Caldimonas thermodepolymerans: one gene and its partner. The protein of the gene in region 1 interacts with the protein of each later gene in a pairwise test. Links are inferred from orthologs where the notes say so. Each region holds a gene or a part of one and is shown on either strand. Other genes may lie near its edges.

Region 1 (7,930 bases):
GTACGACGGCACCGACTACTGGAGCGCCGACGAGGCCACGCGCGCGACCATCCGCCGGCGCTTCGGCATGCTGTTCCAGAGCGGCGCGCTGTGGTCCTCGATGACCCTGCTGGAAAACGTCTGCCTGCCGCTGGAACAGCACACCCGGCTCGACGCGAAGCAGCGCGAGGCCCGCGCGCGCGAGGTGCTGGCCTGGGTCGGGCTGGAGCGCTTCGCCGGCTACTACCCGTCCGACATCAGCGGCGGCATGAAGAAGCGCGCCGGCCTGGCGCGCGCGCTGGCCGCCGAGCCGCAGCTGCTGTTCCTCGACGAACCCTCGGCCGGGCTGGACCCGATCAGCTCGAAGCGCCTGGACGACCTGATCCTCGAGGTGCGCGAGCGCACCGGCGCCGCGATCGTGATGGTCAGCCACGAACTGCCCAGCCTGTTCGCGGTGGCCGACGACGGCATCTTCCTCGACGCCGACAGCCGCCATCCGATCGCGCACGGCAGCCCGCGCGCCCTGCGCGAACAAGCCACCCACCCGACGGTGCGCGCCTTCCTCCGCCGCGAGGAACCGGCCGCCCCGCCGCAGCCTGCAACCACCCCATGAAACGTCACGCCCTGCTCGTCGGCAGCTTCGTCATCGGCGCCCTGGTGCTGCTGGTGATCGGCATCATCTGGTTGAGCGGCAACGCGCTGTTCCACCAGGAACTGCGTGCCGCGGTCTACTTCAAGGGCAGCGTCAACGGCCTGTACGTCGGCGCGCCCGTCACCTTCCGCGGCGTGCCGGTCGGGCGCGTCGAATCGATCGGCATCGAGGTCGACGACGCCACGCTGAACGCCCGCATCCCGGTCTACGTCTCGCTGCGCCCCGACGCCGTGCAGTACTCGGGCGGCGGCAAGGACGCCGAGCTGGACCTGCCCGCGCTGGTGCAACGGGGGCTGCGCGCACGGTTGCTGGCGCAGAGCTTCGTGACCGGCCAGAAGTACATCGAACTCGACTTCGCGCCCGACACCCCGGCGGTGCTGGCCGGCGGGGGCGGCGTGCCGGAGATCCCCGCGCTCGGCGACCGCTTCGACGCCCTGATCGACCAGGTGGCCGAGCTGCCGCTGCGCGAGACGGTGCAGGACCTGCGCGACACGCTGCGCACGCTGCAGCAGACGCTCGCGGCCACGCAGGGCAGCCTGGACACCACCGCCGGCGCGATCGCGCAGACCGTGGACGAGGCGCGCTCGACGCTGCGCACCGCCTCGGCCGCGCTGGTCGCCGTGCAGGCCGACACCCAGGCCACGCTGCGCGCGATGACCCGCCTCGCGCAGGACTCGGGCCAGACCGTGCAGCAGCTGCAGACCGAGCTGGCTGCCACGCTGCAGGCCGCCCGGCGTGCGGCCGAATCCGCTCAGACCGCGATCGACCGCGTCAGCGAGATGGCCGCCCCGGGCGCGCCGCTGCGCGCCGACCTGGACGGCGCGGTGCGCGACCTCGCGCAGGCCGCGCGCAGCCTGCGCACCTGGAGCGAAGTGCTCGAGGAGCGGCCCAACGCCGTGATCTTTGGCAACGACACACCATGACCCACGCCTCTGCCACGCCCCTGCCCGCCCCGCGGCGGCGCCCGCTGCGCCTCGCGGCCTGCGCCGCCCTGCTCGCGCTGCTGGGCGCCTGCGCCGGTCCGCGACCGGCCGCCACGCTGCTGACGCTGCCGCCCACCCCGCCGGCGGCCGCCACGCCGACCATGGCCCCTGGGCCGGTCGTGGTGGTGCGCCGCATCGCGCTGCCCGAATACCTGCAGTCGCGCCGCGTGCGCTACCGCAGCGGCAGCAGCACGCTGGAGGAATGGCCGCATGTGGCCTGGGCCGAGCGCATCGACGTCGGCGCGAGCCGCCATCTGGTCGCCGGCCTGCGCGCCGCGCTGCCGGGCTGGGTGGTGTGCGAATCGGACTGCCCGTCGGGCCCCGACGAGCGCCTGCTGAAGGTGGAGCTGGCGTCGTTCGACTACGACCGCGCGGCCCGCACCGTGCACGGGGAGGCGCGCATCTCGATCGCCGCGCCCGCCGCCCCGCAGCGCCTGCTGCGCACCACGGTGCACCGCGAGGCCCTGGCGGTCGGCGCGGACACGCCCGAAGGGCAGGCGCAGGCCATGGCGCAGCTACTGCAGCAGGTCGCGCGCGCCGCCGCCGCCGAGCTGGAAGCCTCGCGCGGCACCCCGCGCTGACCCCGCGCCGAAGCACGCATCGGGCTGGCGGCGCCCCGGGGCGCAGAAAGGGAAAGTATGCGCCGCAGCAGCCGGGTCAAACGCAGATGATGCCCCGAATCGGGGCGCTTTGTTGATCAGGGACAAGCCCGCCCCGGGGAATCCCCTTGCCGGCTTGCCACCCCCTCCCCGCAGGGGCACACTGGCCTTGCGACGTCGCTTCCTCAACCCTTCGGAAAGGAGGACTTATGAATCTGACGATCAGCGGCCACCACCTGGAGGTCACGCCCGCCCTGCGAGAGTATGTGCTCACCAAGCTGGACCGGGTGACCCGGCACTTCGACCAGGTGGTGGACATCAACGTGATGTTGAGCGTTGAGAAGCTGAAGGAGAAGGAACGTCGGCAGAAGGCCGAAGTCAACGTCCGCGTGAAGGGAAAGGACATTTACTGCGAATCCGCCCACGAGGATCTCTACGCCGCGATCGACCAGCTGATGGACAAGCTCGATCGCCAGGTCATCAAGCACAAGGCGCGGCTGCAGGAGCATCACCATGAGTCGCCCAAGCGCCTGAACGGCGCGGTCACGGAGGCCCCCCAGTAAGCAAGCAGCTGATTCCCCATTCCAGCGACAAGGCGGCCCGGGAGGCCGCCTTGTCATTTGTGACAGTTGCCATACAGGCCGCTTGCTGCAACGCAACAAGGGGAGCACAATCGTCCGGACTGGCACGCGGCGCCCGCCGGAAGGTCCGGCAGGCCCGCAATGCTGCTTTCCTATAATGCAACGCCTTGTAACTGGAGCCGTACCGGCCAGCCTCCGAACCGGTGCCGTGATCCGATGAACCGCCTCGCTCCCATCCTGCCGCCCAGCAACGTGCTGGTGAATGTGGACGCCACGAGCAAGAAGCGCGCTTTCGAGCACGCGGGCTTGCTGTTCGAGAACACCCTCTCCATCGCCCGGGCGACGGTCACCGACAACCTGTTTGCGCGCGAGCGCCTGGGCTCCACCGGGCTGGGACACGGGGTGGCGATTCCGCACGGCCGCATCAAGGGGCTGAAGAACCCGCATGCCGCGGTGCTGCGCGTGCAGCAGCCCATCCCCTTCGATGCCCCTGACGACGAACCGGTCAGCCTGCTGTTCTTCCTGCTGGTGCCGGAAGCGGCGACGCAGCGCCATCTCGAGATCCTGTCCGAGATCGCGGAACTGCTGTCCGATCGGGAGCTGCGCGAGCGCCTGAAGACCGAGCCCGACGCAGCGAAGGTCCACGAACTGATTGCATCCTGGGAGCCGATGAAGCAGGCCGTGGCCTGAGCGTCCTGCTTCACGACTGCCCGCCCCGCGCCGCTTGAAACCGACCGTCATCAGCGCCGAGGCCCTGTTCGAAGCCCAGCGGTCCACGCTGAAGTGGCACTGGATCGCCGGCCACGCGCACCCCGAGCGCCGCTTCGACGAGGTGGCCGTGCGCGACGCCCAGTCCGCCGCCGACCTGGTCGGCTACCTGAACTACATCCACCCCTACCGGGTACAGATCGTCGGCCACCGCGAGGTGCGCTACCTGAGCGCGGACTCGCCGGAAGACCAGGCGCGGCGCATCGCCCGCATCGTCACGCTGGAGCCGCCGGTCGTGGTGGTGGCCGACGGCCAGACGCCGCCGGACCAGCTGGTCGCGATGTGCGACCGCGCCGAGATCCCCCTGTTCGTCACGCAGGAGTCGGCCGGCTTCGTGATCGACGTGCTGCGCAGCTACCTGGCGATGCACTTCGCCGAGCGCACCACGCGGCACGGGGTGTTCATGGACATCCTCGGGCTGGGCGTGCTGCTGACCGGCGAATCGGGGCTGGGCAAGAGCGAGCTGGGGCTGGAGCTGATCTCGCGCGGCAACGGCCTGGTGGCCGACGACGCGGTCGACTTCTACCGCGTCTCGCAGACCGCGATCGAGGGCCGCTGCCCCGAGCTGCTGATGAACCTGCTCGAGGTGCGCGGCATCGGCCTGCTCGACATCAAGGCCATCTTCGGCGAAACCGCGGTGCGGCGGAAGATGCGCCTGAAGCTGATCGTGCACCTGGTGCGCAAGGACACGCTCGAGCGCGACTTCGAGCGCCTGCCGCACGAGCCGCTGTACGAGGAGATCCTGGGCGTGCCGATCCGCAAGGTGGTGATCGCGGTGGACGCCGGGCGCAACCTGGCCGTGCTGGTCGAGGCCGCGGTGCGCAACACCATCCTGCAGCTGCGCGGCATCGACACCTACAAGGAGTTCATCGAGCGCCACCAGCGCGCGATGCTGCGCGGCGAGTAGCCGCCGGCGGGCCGGCCGGGGTCAGCGCTCGCCGTGGTGATGGTGCAGCGCGTTGCCGCCCTTGCCCTTGCAGTCGCTGCACACCACGTACAGCGACAGCGAATGGTCCTGCAGCTCGTAGCCGCGTTCCTTGGCGATTTCCTGCTGGCGACGCTCGATCTCGGCGTCGTAGAACTCCTCGACGCGCCCGCAGGACACGCACACCAGGTGGTCGTGGTGCTTGCCTTCGTTGAGCTCGAAGACCGCCTTGCCGGGTTCGAAGTGGTTGCGCGACAGCAGGCCCGCCTGCTCGAACTGCATCAGCACGCGGTAGACGGTGGCCAGGCCGATGTCCGACCCGTCGGACAGCAGGGCCTTGTAGACGTCTTCCGCCGTCATGTGGCGTTGCTTGCTGGTCTGGAAGACCTCGAGAATCTTCAGGCGGGGCAAGGTGGCCTTCAGGCCGCTGCTCTTGAGTTCGTCGACGTTGGTCATGGGCGGCTCCGTCCGCATCCGGCCCGCTGGCTGCCGGTGCAGCAGCCCGCCGGTAGAATCCGCGCATCATATCGAGGTTGCGGGCTTTGCCTTACCTCAAGCTCCCATATCCCTACAGTATGTCCCTCATCCTCAGTTGGGCCTGCCGGGCCGGTCTGGCCGTCACCCTGGGCAGCCTCGCGGCCTGCAGCTCGCTGCAGTCCACCGAAGACAACTTCCTGGGCGTCATCACCCCCTACCGCGTCGAGGTGGTGCAGGGCAACGTGGTCACGCGGGAGATGGCCGCCGCGATCCGGCCGGGCATGAGCCGCACCCAGGTGCGCGACATCCTCGGCTCGCCGCTGCTGACCGACATCTTCCACGCCGACCGCTGGGACTACCTGTTCACGATCCGGCGCCAGGGCGCGCAGCCGCAGCGGCGCCGGGTCACCGCCTGGTTCGACGGCGAGCAGCTCACCCGCCTGGAGGCCGACGACCTGCCGAGCGAGAAGGAGTTCGTCGACTCGATCGACACCTTCAAGCGCTCGCGCAAGGTGCCGCAGCTGGCGCTGACCGAGGAACAGCTCAAGGCCCTGCCGGCGCCCGCGCCGCGCCCGGCCGAGGAGACGCCCCCGCCGGCGCCGCTGCGCAGCTACCCGCCGCTGGAACCCTCCGGCGGCTGAGCCGCCTCCCTTCCCTGACCCGTCCTACGCGAGCGTCTCCACCATGACCCACCGTATCGCCATTGCCGGAAGCTCCGGCCGCATGGGCCGCATGCTGATCGAGGCCGTGCTGGCCGCCGACGACTGCCAGCTCGTGGCCGCCCTCGACCGCCCCGACAGCCCCGCCCTGGGGCAGGACGCCGGCGCCTTCCTGGGCCAGGCCACCGGGGTGGCCATCAGCGCGGACATCCCCGCCGCGCTGGCGCAGGCCGACTACCTGATCGACTTCACCCGCCCCGAGGGCACGATGGCCCACCTGCGCGCCTGCCGCGCCGCCGGCGTGAAGGCGGTGATCGGCACCACCGGCTTCTCCGACGAGCAGAAGGCCGAGATCGCCGCGATCGCGCGCGACGTGGCGGTCGTGATGGCGCCCAACATGAGCGTGGGCGTCAACGTGGTGCTCAAGCTGCTGGACGTGGCCGCCCGCGCGCTGAAGGAGGGCTACGACATCGAGATCATCGAGGCCCACCACCGCCACAAGGTCGACGCGCCGAGCGGCACCGCGCTGAAGATGGGCGAGGTGGTGGCCGCGGCGCTGGGCCGCGACCTCAAGCAGTGCGCGGTCTACGGCCGCGAGGGCGTGACCGGCGAGCGCGACCCGTCGACGATCGGCTTCGCGACGGTGCGCGGCGGCGACATCGTCGGCGACCACACCGTGCTGTTCGCCGGCACCGGCGAGCGCATCGAGATCACCCACAAGTCGTCCAGCCGCGCCACCTACGCCCAGGGCAGCCTGCGCGCGGTGCGCTTCCTGGCCGGCAAGGCCTGCGGCCTGTACGGCATGGACCACGTGCTGGGCATGGCCTGACGACCGGCCCCCGCCCGGCGCCCGCCGGGTGCCGCCCCCTGCCGCGGCCGCCGGCGCCCGGCCCGCGGCGCAGGCCCGGTTCCTATAATCGGCCACCCCCTTTTTCCTTGCACGAAGCAGGACCTGCGCCCGCCTCACGCCGGGCGCCACGCCCCATGAACACCCGACAACTCCCCGTTTACGACCACCGCCAGGTGGAAGCCGACGCCCAGGCCGACTGGCAGGCCCGTGACGCCTACCGCGTCACCGAAGACACGAACAAGAAGAAGTTCTACGCCTGTTCGATGCTGCCCTACCCCTCGGGCAAGCTGCACATGGGCCACGTGCGCAACTACACGATCAACGACATGTTGACGCGCTACCTGCGCATGAACGGCTACAACGTGCTGATGCCGATGGGCTGGGATGCCTTCGGCCTGCCGGCGGAGAACGCGGCGCTGAAGAACGGCGTGCCGCCGGCCAAGTGGACCTACGACAACATCGCCTACATGAAGAAGCAGATGCAGGCGATGGGTCTGGCGATCGACTGGTCGCGCGAGATCGCCACCTGCGATCCCAGCTACTACAAGTGGAACCAGTGGCTGTTCCTGAAGATGCTCGAGAAGGGCATCGCCTACCGCAAGACCCAGGTCGTCAACTGGGACCCGGTGGACCAGACCGTGCTGGCCAACGAGCAGGTCATCGACGGGCGCGGCTGGCGTACCGGCGCGCTGGTCGAGAAGCGCGAGATCCCGGGCTACTACCTGAAGATCACCGACTACGCCGAGGAGCTGCTCGACTTCGTCGTCAACAAGCTGCCCGGCTGGCCCGAGCGCGTGCGGCTGATGCAGGAGAACTGGATCGGCAAGAGCGAGGGCGTGCGCTTCGCCTTCACGCACGAGATCCGTGACGCGAGCGGCCACCTGATCCAGGACGGCAGGCTCTACGTCTTCACGACGCGCGCCGACACCATCATGGGCGTGACCTTCTGCGCAGTCGCGCCCGAGCACCCGCTGGCCCGGCACGCCGCGGCCTCGAACCCCAGGCTGGCCGCCTTCATCGAGGAGTGCAAGAAGGGCGGCACCACCGAAGCCGAGCTGGCGCTCAAGGAAAAGGAAGGCCTGCCCACGGGCCTGACCGTCACCCACCCGCTGACCGGCGAGCAGGTCGAGGTGTGGGTCGGCAACTACGTGCTGATGAGCTACGGCGACGGCGCCGTGATGGGCGTGCCCGCGCATGACGAGCGCGACTTCGCGTTCGCGAAGAAGTACGGCCTGCCGATCAAGCAGGTGGTCGCGGTCGAGGGCGAGACCTTCTCGGCCGACGCCTGGGCCGAGTGGTACGCCGACAAGCAGCGCGGCCGCTGCGTCAACTCCGGCGTGCTCGACGGGCTGGACCACAAGGCCGCGGTCGACAAGGTCGCCGAGCTGCTGGCCGCCAAGGGCCTGGGCGAGAAGAAGACCACCTGGCGCCTGCGCGACTGGGGCATCAGCCGCCAG
Region 2 (5,828 bases), 260 kb from region 1 along the record:
GTCGGGCCACTGGGCGAGCAGCTTGCGCGCCTGGGCCTCGAGCTGCGCCTCGCGCTCGTCGGCGGCGCGCAGCAGGTGCTCGACCGGTGCCTGCGGGTCCTGCTCGCGCAGCATGCGGGCGGACTCGCGCAGCTGCTGCACCTCGCGCGCGAGCTTGGCCTGGCGCCGCACGCGCGCCTTGTAGCCACGCACGGTCTCGGCGATCTCGGCCAGGTAGCGCGTGCGCTGCGGCGGCACGATGGGCGTCTGGTGGGTGCTGTGGCGGGTCGAGACGCGCGGCAGGCGGCCTTCCTGCACGGGCAGGCCCAGCGACTGCAGGCGCGGCAGCAGCGCCTGGTACAGCGCCGTGACGCCGTCGTCGTTGAAGCGGCTGGCCATGGTGCCGAACACCGGCATCTGCTCCGGCGGCGTCGTGAAGGCCTCGCGGTTGCGCTGCACCTGCTTGGCGACGTCGCGCAGCGCGTCCAGCGCGCCCTTGCGGTCGAACTTGTTGATCGCGACGAACTCGGCGAAGTCCAGCATGTCGATCTTCTCGAGCTGGCTGGCCGCGCCGAACTCCGGCGTCATTACGTACATCGGCACGTCCACGTGCGGCACGATGGCGGCATCGCCCTGGCCGATGCCCGAGGTCTCCACGATCACCAGGTCGAAGCCGGCCACCTTGCAGGCGGCGATCACGTCGGGCAGGGCCTGGCTGATCTCGCTGCCGAAGTCGCGCGTGGCCAGGCTGCGCATGTACACGCGCGGGCCCTGCTGCCACGGGCCGATCGCGTTCATGCGGATGCGGTCGCCCAGCAGCGCGCCGCCGCTCTTGCGGCGCGAGGGGTCGATGCTGATGACCGCGATGCGCAGGCGGTCGTCCTGGTCCAGGCGCAGGCGCCGCACCAGTTCGTCGGTGAGGCTGGACTTGCCGGCGCCGCCCGTGCCGGTGATGCCGAGCACCGGCACCTTCAGCGCGGCGGCCTGCTCGCGCAGGGCCTGCACCAGCGCCGGGTCGGCGCTGCCGTTCTCCAGCGCCGTGATCAGTTGCGCGAGCGCACGCCAGGCGGCCTCGCCGTGGCCCTGGATCGCCTCGACGCGTCGCGGCGCATGTTCGCTCAGGTCGCGGTCGCAGCGCATCAGCATCTCGCCGATCATCCCCTGCAGGCCCATGCGCTGGCCGTCCTCGGGACTGTAGATGCGGGTGACGCCGTAGGCCTGCAGCTCGCGGATCTCGGCCGGCACGATCACGCCGCCACCGCCGCCGAACACCTGGATGTGCTCGCCGCCGCGGCGCCGCAGCAGGTCCACCATGTACTTGAAGTACTCGACGTGCCCGCCCTGGTAGGAACTGATCGCGATGCCGTGCGCGTCTTCCTGCAGCGCGGCCGTGACCACCTCGTCGACCGAGCGGTTGTGGCCCAGGTGGATGACCTCGGCACCCATGCTCTGCAGCAGGCGGCGCATGATGTTGATCGAGGCGTCGTGCCCGTCGAACAGCGAGGCCGCGGTGACGAAGCGCACCTTGTGCTTCGGGCGGTACTCGGCGAGGGCCTTGACTTCGGACAGGTCGGTCATCGGGCGGTCTCCTGGTGTCCTGGGGGAAAGGGCGCGAGGCCTGTCTGCTGGACGTGACGTTCAGGGAATTGACGTTTACGTCAACGTCAATCATGCCATAGGGCCCCGGCGCTGACGAGGCGGAAGACCCCGTATCCGCCTGGCACGGCACGTGCCAAGGGAGCTGGGAGGCGACCGCGACCCGCCGTCGCTCCAGGACGCTGCCGATGCATCCCTTGCCTGCCCATCGCGAACCCCCGCTCGGTCCCGGCGTGCCACCGCCCGACCCGGCCGAACCGCCCGAACCCGCGCCGCTGGATGCGCCGCCCGGGCCGGACCGCGACCACCCGGTGCTGTGGCGCAGGGCGCGGCGGCGCTTCGGTGCGGGCAATGCCTGGGTCTACAGGCTGCACCGCACCGGTGCCGGCGCGGTGCGCGGGCCGGTGGGCAGCTGGAACCCGCTGGCGCGCGGGCGCCTCGGCAACTGAGGGGAGTCGCCATGGCCAGGTGCGAGACCTGCGGCAACGACTATCACCTGTCCTTCGACGTGGTGATGGCCGGACGCCGCCATACCTTCGACAGCTTCGAATGCGCGATCCACAAGCTCGCCCCGGTGTGCAGCCACTGCGGCTGCCGCATCGTCGGGCACGGGATCGAATCGGTGTCCGGCTTCTTCTGCTGCGCCCACTGCGCGAGCGAGGCCGGCGTCAGCGGCGCGGTGGACAACACCCGCGCGGGGGAGGGCGCCGGTCCCTGAGCGCCACGGCTGCAAGACCGGTGCGGCGTGCGCGCGCCAGCGCGCGCCGGCGGGCGAGTTTCGGGATAATGGCCCGAACATGTTTCTCGCCATCGACATCGGTAACACGCGTCTGAAATGGGCGCAGTTCGAGGCAGCCCATCCCGGCGCGCGGATGGTGGCGCATGGCGCGGCGTTCCTCGAGACCATCGACCAGCTCGCCGATGGCGAGTGGAAGCACCTGGCGGTGCCCACCAGCGTGCTCGGCTGCTGCGTGGCCGGCGAGGCGGTGCGTCACCGGGTCGAGGAGCAGCTCGAGCTGTGGGACGTGCACCCGAGCTGGGTGATTGCCAGCGCCCAGGAAGCCGGCGTGCTCAACGGCTATGACCATCCGGCGCGGCTGGGCGCCGACCGGTGGGTGGCGATGATCGGGGCGCGCTGGCACGTCCTCAACGAAGGCCCGCCGCGCCCGACGCTGGTGGTGATGGTGGGTACCGCCGTCACGGTCGACGCGGTCGATGCGCAGGGCAAGTTCCTCGGCGGCCTGATCCTGCCCGGGCACGGCATCATGCTGCGCGCCCTGGAAAGCGGCACCGCCGGGCTGCACGTGCCCACCGGCGAGGTGCGCGACTTCCCCACCAACACCAGCGATGCACTGACCAGCGGCGGCACCTACGCGATCGCCGGCGCGATCGAGCGCATGTACCGCAGCCTGGAGCAGCGCTGCGGCGCCGAGCCGGTGTGCCTGCTGACCGGCGGGGCCGGCTGGAAGATGGCGCCGTACCTGACGGTGCCGTTCCGGCTGGTCGAGTCGCTGATCTTCGACGGCCTGCTGCGCATCGCGGAGCAGCGCGCCATCGAGCGGGTGCGGCGCTGAGGGGGTTGCCCGCAGAAGGTGCGGCGGTTGCGGATAATCCGCAGCCATGAACATCCTGATCCTCGGCGCCGGACGCGTCGGCGAGAGCGTCGCCGAAAGCCTGGTGTCCGAGCGCAACGACATCACGGTGATCGACACCGACCCGCGGCGCGTGCGCGAGCTGCAGGACCGCATGGACCTGCGCGGCGTGGTGGGCAACGGCATCCAGCCTTCGGTCCTGCAGGAAGCGGGCGCCCAGGACGCGGACATGCTGATCGCCTGCGCCCCGCTGGACGAGACCAACCTGGTCACCTGCAAGATCGCGCACGACGTCTTCGGCATCCCGAAGACCATCGCGCGGGTGCGCTCGCCCGAGTTCGTCGACGGCTCGCCGCTGATGGGCCGCACCGGCTTCGCGGTGGACCGGGTGATCTGCCCGGAAGCCTCGCTGACCCGCTACATCCGCAAGCTGATCGAGTACCCCGAGGCGCTGCAGGTGCTGGAGTTCGCCGACGGGCTGGTCAGCCTGATCGCGGTGCGCGCGATCTCCGGCGGCCCGCTGGTGCGGCACACGATCTCGGAGCTGCCGAGCCTGGTGCCCGACGTCGAGATGCGCATCGTCTCGATCTACCGGCGCGAGGCCGAGGGGCCGGACCGGCAGATCGTCTGCGAGGGTTCGACGCGCATCGAGCCGGGCGACGAGGTGTTCGTGCTGGCCGACACCCGCCACATCCGCACGGTGCTGGAATCGCTGCGGCGCCGCGAGCGCCCGGTGCGGCGCCTGATGATCGCCGGCGGCGGGCGGGTCGGCCTGCGCCTGGCGCGCCTGCTGCAGAAGGACTACCGCGTCAAGCTGATCGAGCAGGACCCGCTGCGCTGCGAATACCTCGCCTCGCAGCTGTCGGCCGACACGCTGGTGCTGCGCGGCGACTCCACCGACGAGGAGCTGCTGGTCGAGGAGAACGTCCAGGACATGGACCTGTTCCTCGCGCTGACCAACGACGACGAGGACAACATCATGTCCTGCCTGCTGGCCAAGCGCATGGGCGCGCGCCGGGTGCTGGCGCTGATCAACCGCAAGGCCTACGCCGACCTGGTGCAGGGCACCGAGATCGACATCGCGCTGTCGCCCGCGCAGGCGGTGATCGGCGAGCTGCTCGCGCACGTGCGGCGCGGCGACGTCGAGGCGGTGCACAGCCTGCGGCGCGGCGCGGCCGAGGCACTGGAAGCGGTCGCGCGCGGCGACCGGCACGTCTCCAAGGTCGTGGGCCGCAGCGTCGGCGAGCTCAAGCTGCCCAAGGGCGCGCAGATCGGCGCCATCGTGCGCGGCCTGCCCGGGCCGGAAGGCGAGATGCCGCCGGAGGAGCGCGAGAAGCGCCGCCGCGAGGCCCGCGTGCTGATCCCGCGCAGCGACACGGTGATCGAGTCCAACGACCACGTCATCGTGTTCCTGCCGCGCAAGCGCGACGTGCGCGAGGTCGAAAAGCTGTTCCAGGTCAGCGCCACCTTCCTCTGACGGGTTGTCCTTCCTCGATCTATGCAATCGCTGCTGCCCGTCCTCGGGATCCTAGGCGTCATCGTCATGTACTTCGGCCTCGCGATGCTGGTGCCGCTCGGCGTGGCATGGCGCGGCGACGAGCACGCGCTGCAGGCCTACTACTGGTCCGCCGGGATCACCTTCGCCTGCGGCCTGGCGATGTGGATCGTCACGCTGCGCCAGCGGCGCGAGCTGCAGCCGCGCGACGGCGTGCTGCTGGTGTCACTGGCGTGGACGCTGCTGCCGCTGTTCGCCAGCATGCCGCTGCTGCTGTACTTCCGCCGCGCCGGCCTGCCGCTGTCGTTCACCGACGCCTACTTCGAGGCCATGTCGGGGCTGACGACCACCGGGGCGACCGTGCTGACCGGGCTGGACCGGCTGCCGCCCTCGATCAACCTGTGGCGCTGCTTCCTGCAATGGCTGGGCGGCATGGGCATCCTGGTGCTGGCGGTGGCGATCCTGCCGCTGCTGGGCGTGGGCGGCAGCCAGCTGTTCAAGGCCGAGGCGGCCGGGCCGCTGAAGGACGCCAAGCTCACGCCGCGCATCACCGAGACGGCCAAGGGGCTGTGGACGGTGTACCTGATCCTGTCGCTGGCCTGCGTGAGCGTCTACCGGCTCGGCGGCATGTGCTGGCTGGATGCCTGGATGCACATGTTCACGACGGTCAGCCTGGGCGGGCTGTCGTCGCATGACGCGAGCTTCGCCCACTTCCGCTCGCCGCTGCTGGAGTGGGCCGCGGTGGTGTTCATGCTGATCTCCAGCTGCAACTTCGCGCTGTACTTCATCGCGCTGCGCAAGCGCTCGCTGGAGCGCGTCTTCGGCGACGTCGAGGTGCGCGCCACGATCGGCGTGCTGGTCGGCGCGAGCCTGGTCGTCGCCGCGCTGCTGCTGGTCAAGGGCACCTACGGCGACCCGTGGCTCGCGCTGCGGATGGCGTTCTTCAACGTGGTCTCGGTCGGATCGACCACCGGCTTCGCGTCCACCGACTACAGCCGCTGGCCGATCTTCGCCCCGGTGCTGATGCTCATGCTCTCGGGCGTGGCGACCAGCGCCGGCTCCACCGGCGCGGGCATCAAGATGATCCGGGTCATCATCCTGGTCAAGCAGGCGTTGCGCGAGATGTCGCGCATCGTGCACCCGCGCGCGGTCAACCCGGTGATGCT

What was found. The genes of interacting proteins can lie anywhere in the genome.
Region 2: the proteins of IS481_RS01775 (region 1) and trkA interact in binary tests that used the Escherichia coli proteins (3 or more experiments, as listed by UniProt). The link is inferred for Caldimonas thermodepolymerans from one-to-one orthologs.

Annotation. Positions count from the first base shown.
Region 1 is NZ_CP064338.1:355,473-363,402, reverse strand. The notes cover bases 1,959-4,747. They hold IS481_RS01775 (PTS sugar transporter subunit IIA), read left to right. Parts: upstream 1,959-3,010; coding sequence 3,011-3,484; downstream 3,485-4,747. Other genes in these bases: fur (ferric iron uptake transcriptional regulator), read right to left, coding at 4,491-4,747; hprK (HPr(Ser) kinase/phosphatase), read left to right, coding at 3,519-4,469; hpf (ribosome hibernation-promoting factor, HPF/YfiA family), read left to right, coding at 2,423-2,776; IS481_RS01785 (PqiC family protein), read left to right, coding at 1,959-2,195. Outside these bases: IS481_RS01795 (ABC transporter ATP-binding protein), read left to right, coding at 1-592; IS481_RS01790 (MlaD family protein), read left to right, coding at 589-1,554; more of IS481_RS01785, read left to right, coding at 1,551-1,958; more of fur, read right to left, coding at 4,748-4,943; IS481_RS01760 (outer membrane protein assembly factor BamE), read left to right, coding at 5,063-5,605; dapB (4-hydroxy-tetrahydrodipicolinate reductase), read left to right, coding at 5,649-6,452; leuS (leucine--tRNA ligase), read left to right, coding at 6,608-7,930. UniProt on the Escherichia coli protein: Seems to have a role in regulating nitrogen assimilation.
Region 2 is NZ_CP064338.1:617,856-623,683, forward strand. The notes cover bases 2,496-5,419. They hold trkA (Trk system potassium transporter TrkA), read left to right. Parts: upstream 2,496-3,195; coding sequence 3,196-4,644; downstream 4,645-5,419. Other genes in these bases: IS481_RS03030 (type III pantothenate kinase), read left to right, coding at 2,496-3,149; IS481_RS03040 (TrkH family potassium uptake protein), read left to right, coding at 4,666-5,419. Also shown: fused isobutyryl-CoA mutase/GTPase IcmF, read right to left, coding at 1-1,557; IS481_RS03020 (hypothetical protein), read left to right, coding at 1,764-2,024; IS481_RS03025 (hypothetical protein), read left to right, coding at 2,036-2,293; more of IS481_RS03030, read left to right, coding at 2,373-2,495; more of IS481_RS03040, read left to right, coding at 5,420-5,828. UniProt on the Escherichia coli protein: Part of the constitutive potassium transport systems TrkG and TrkH. May regulate the transport activity of TrkG and TrkH systems. Binds to NAD(+) and NADH.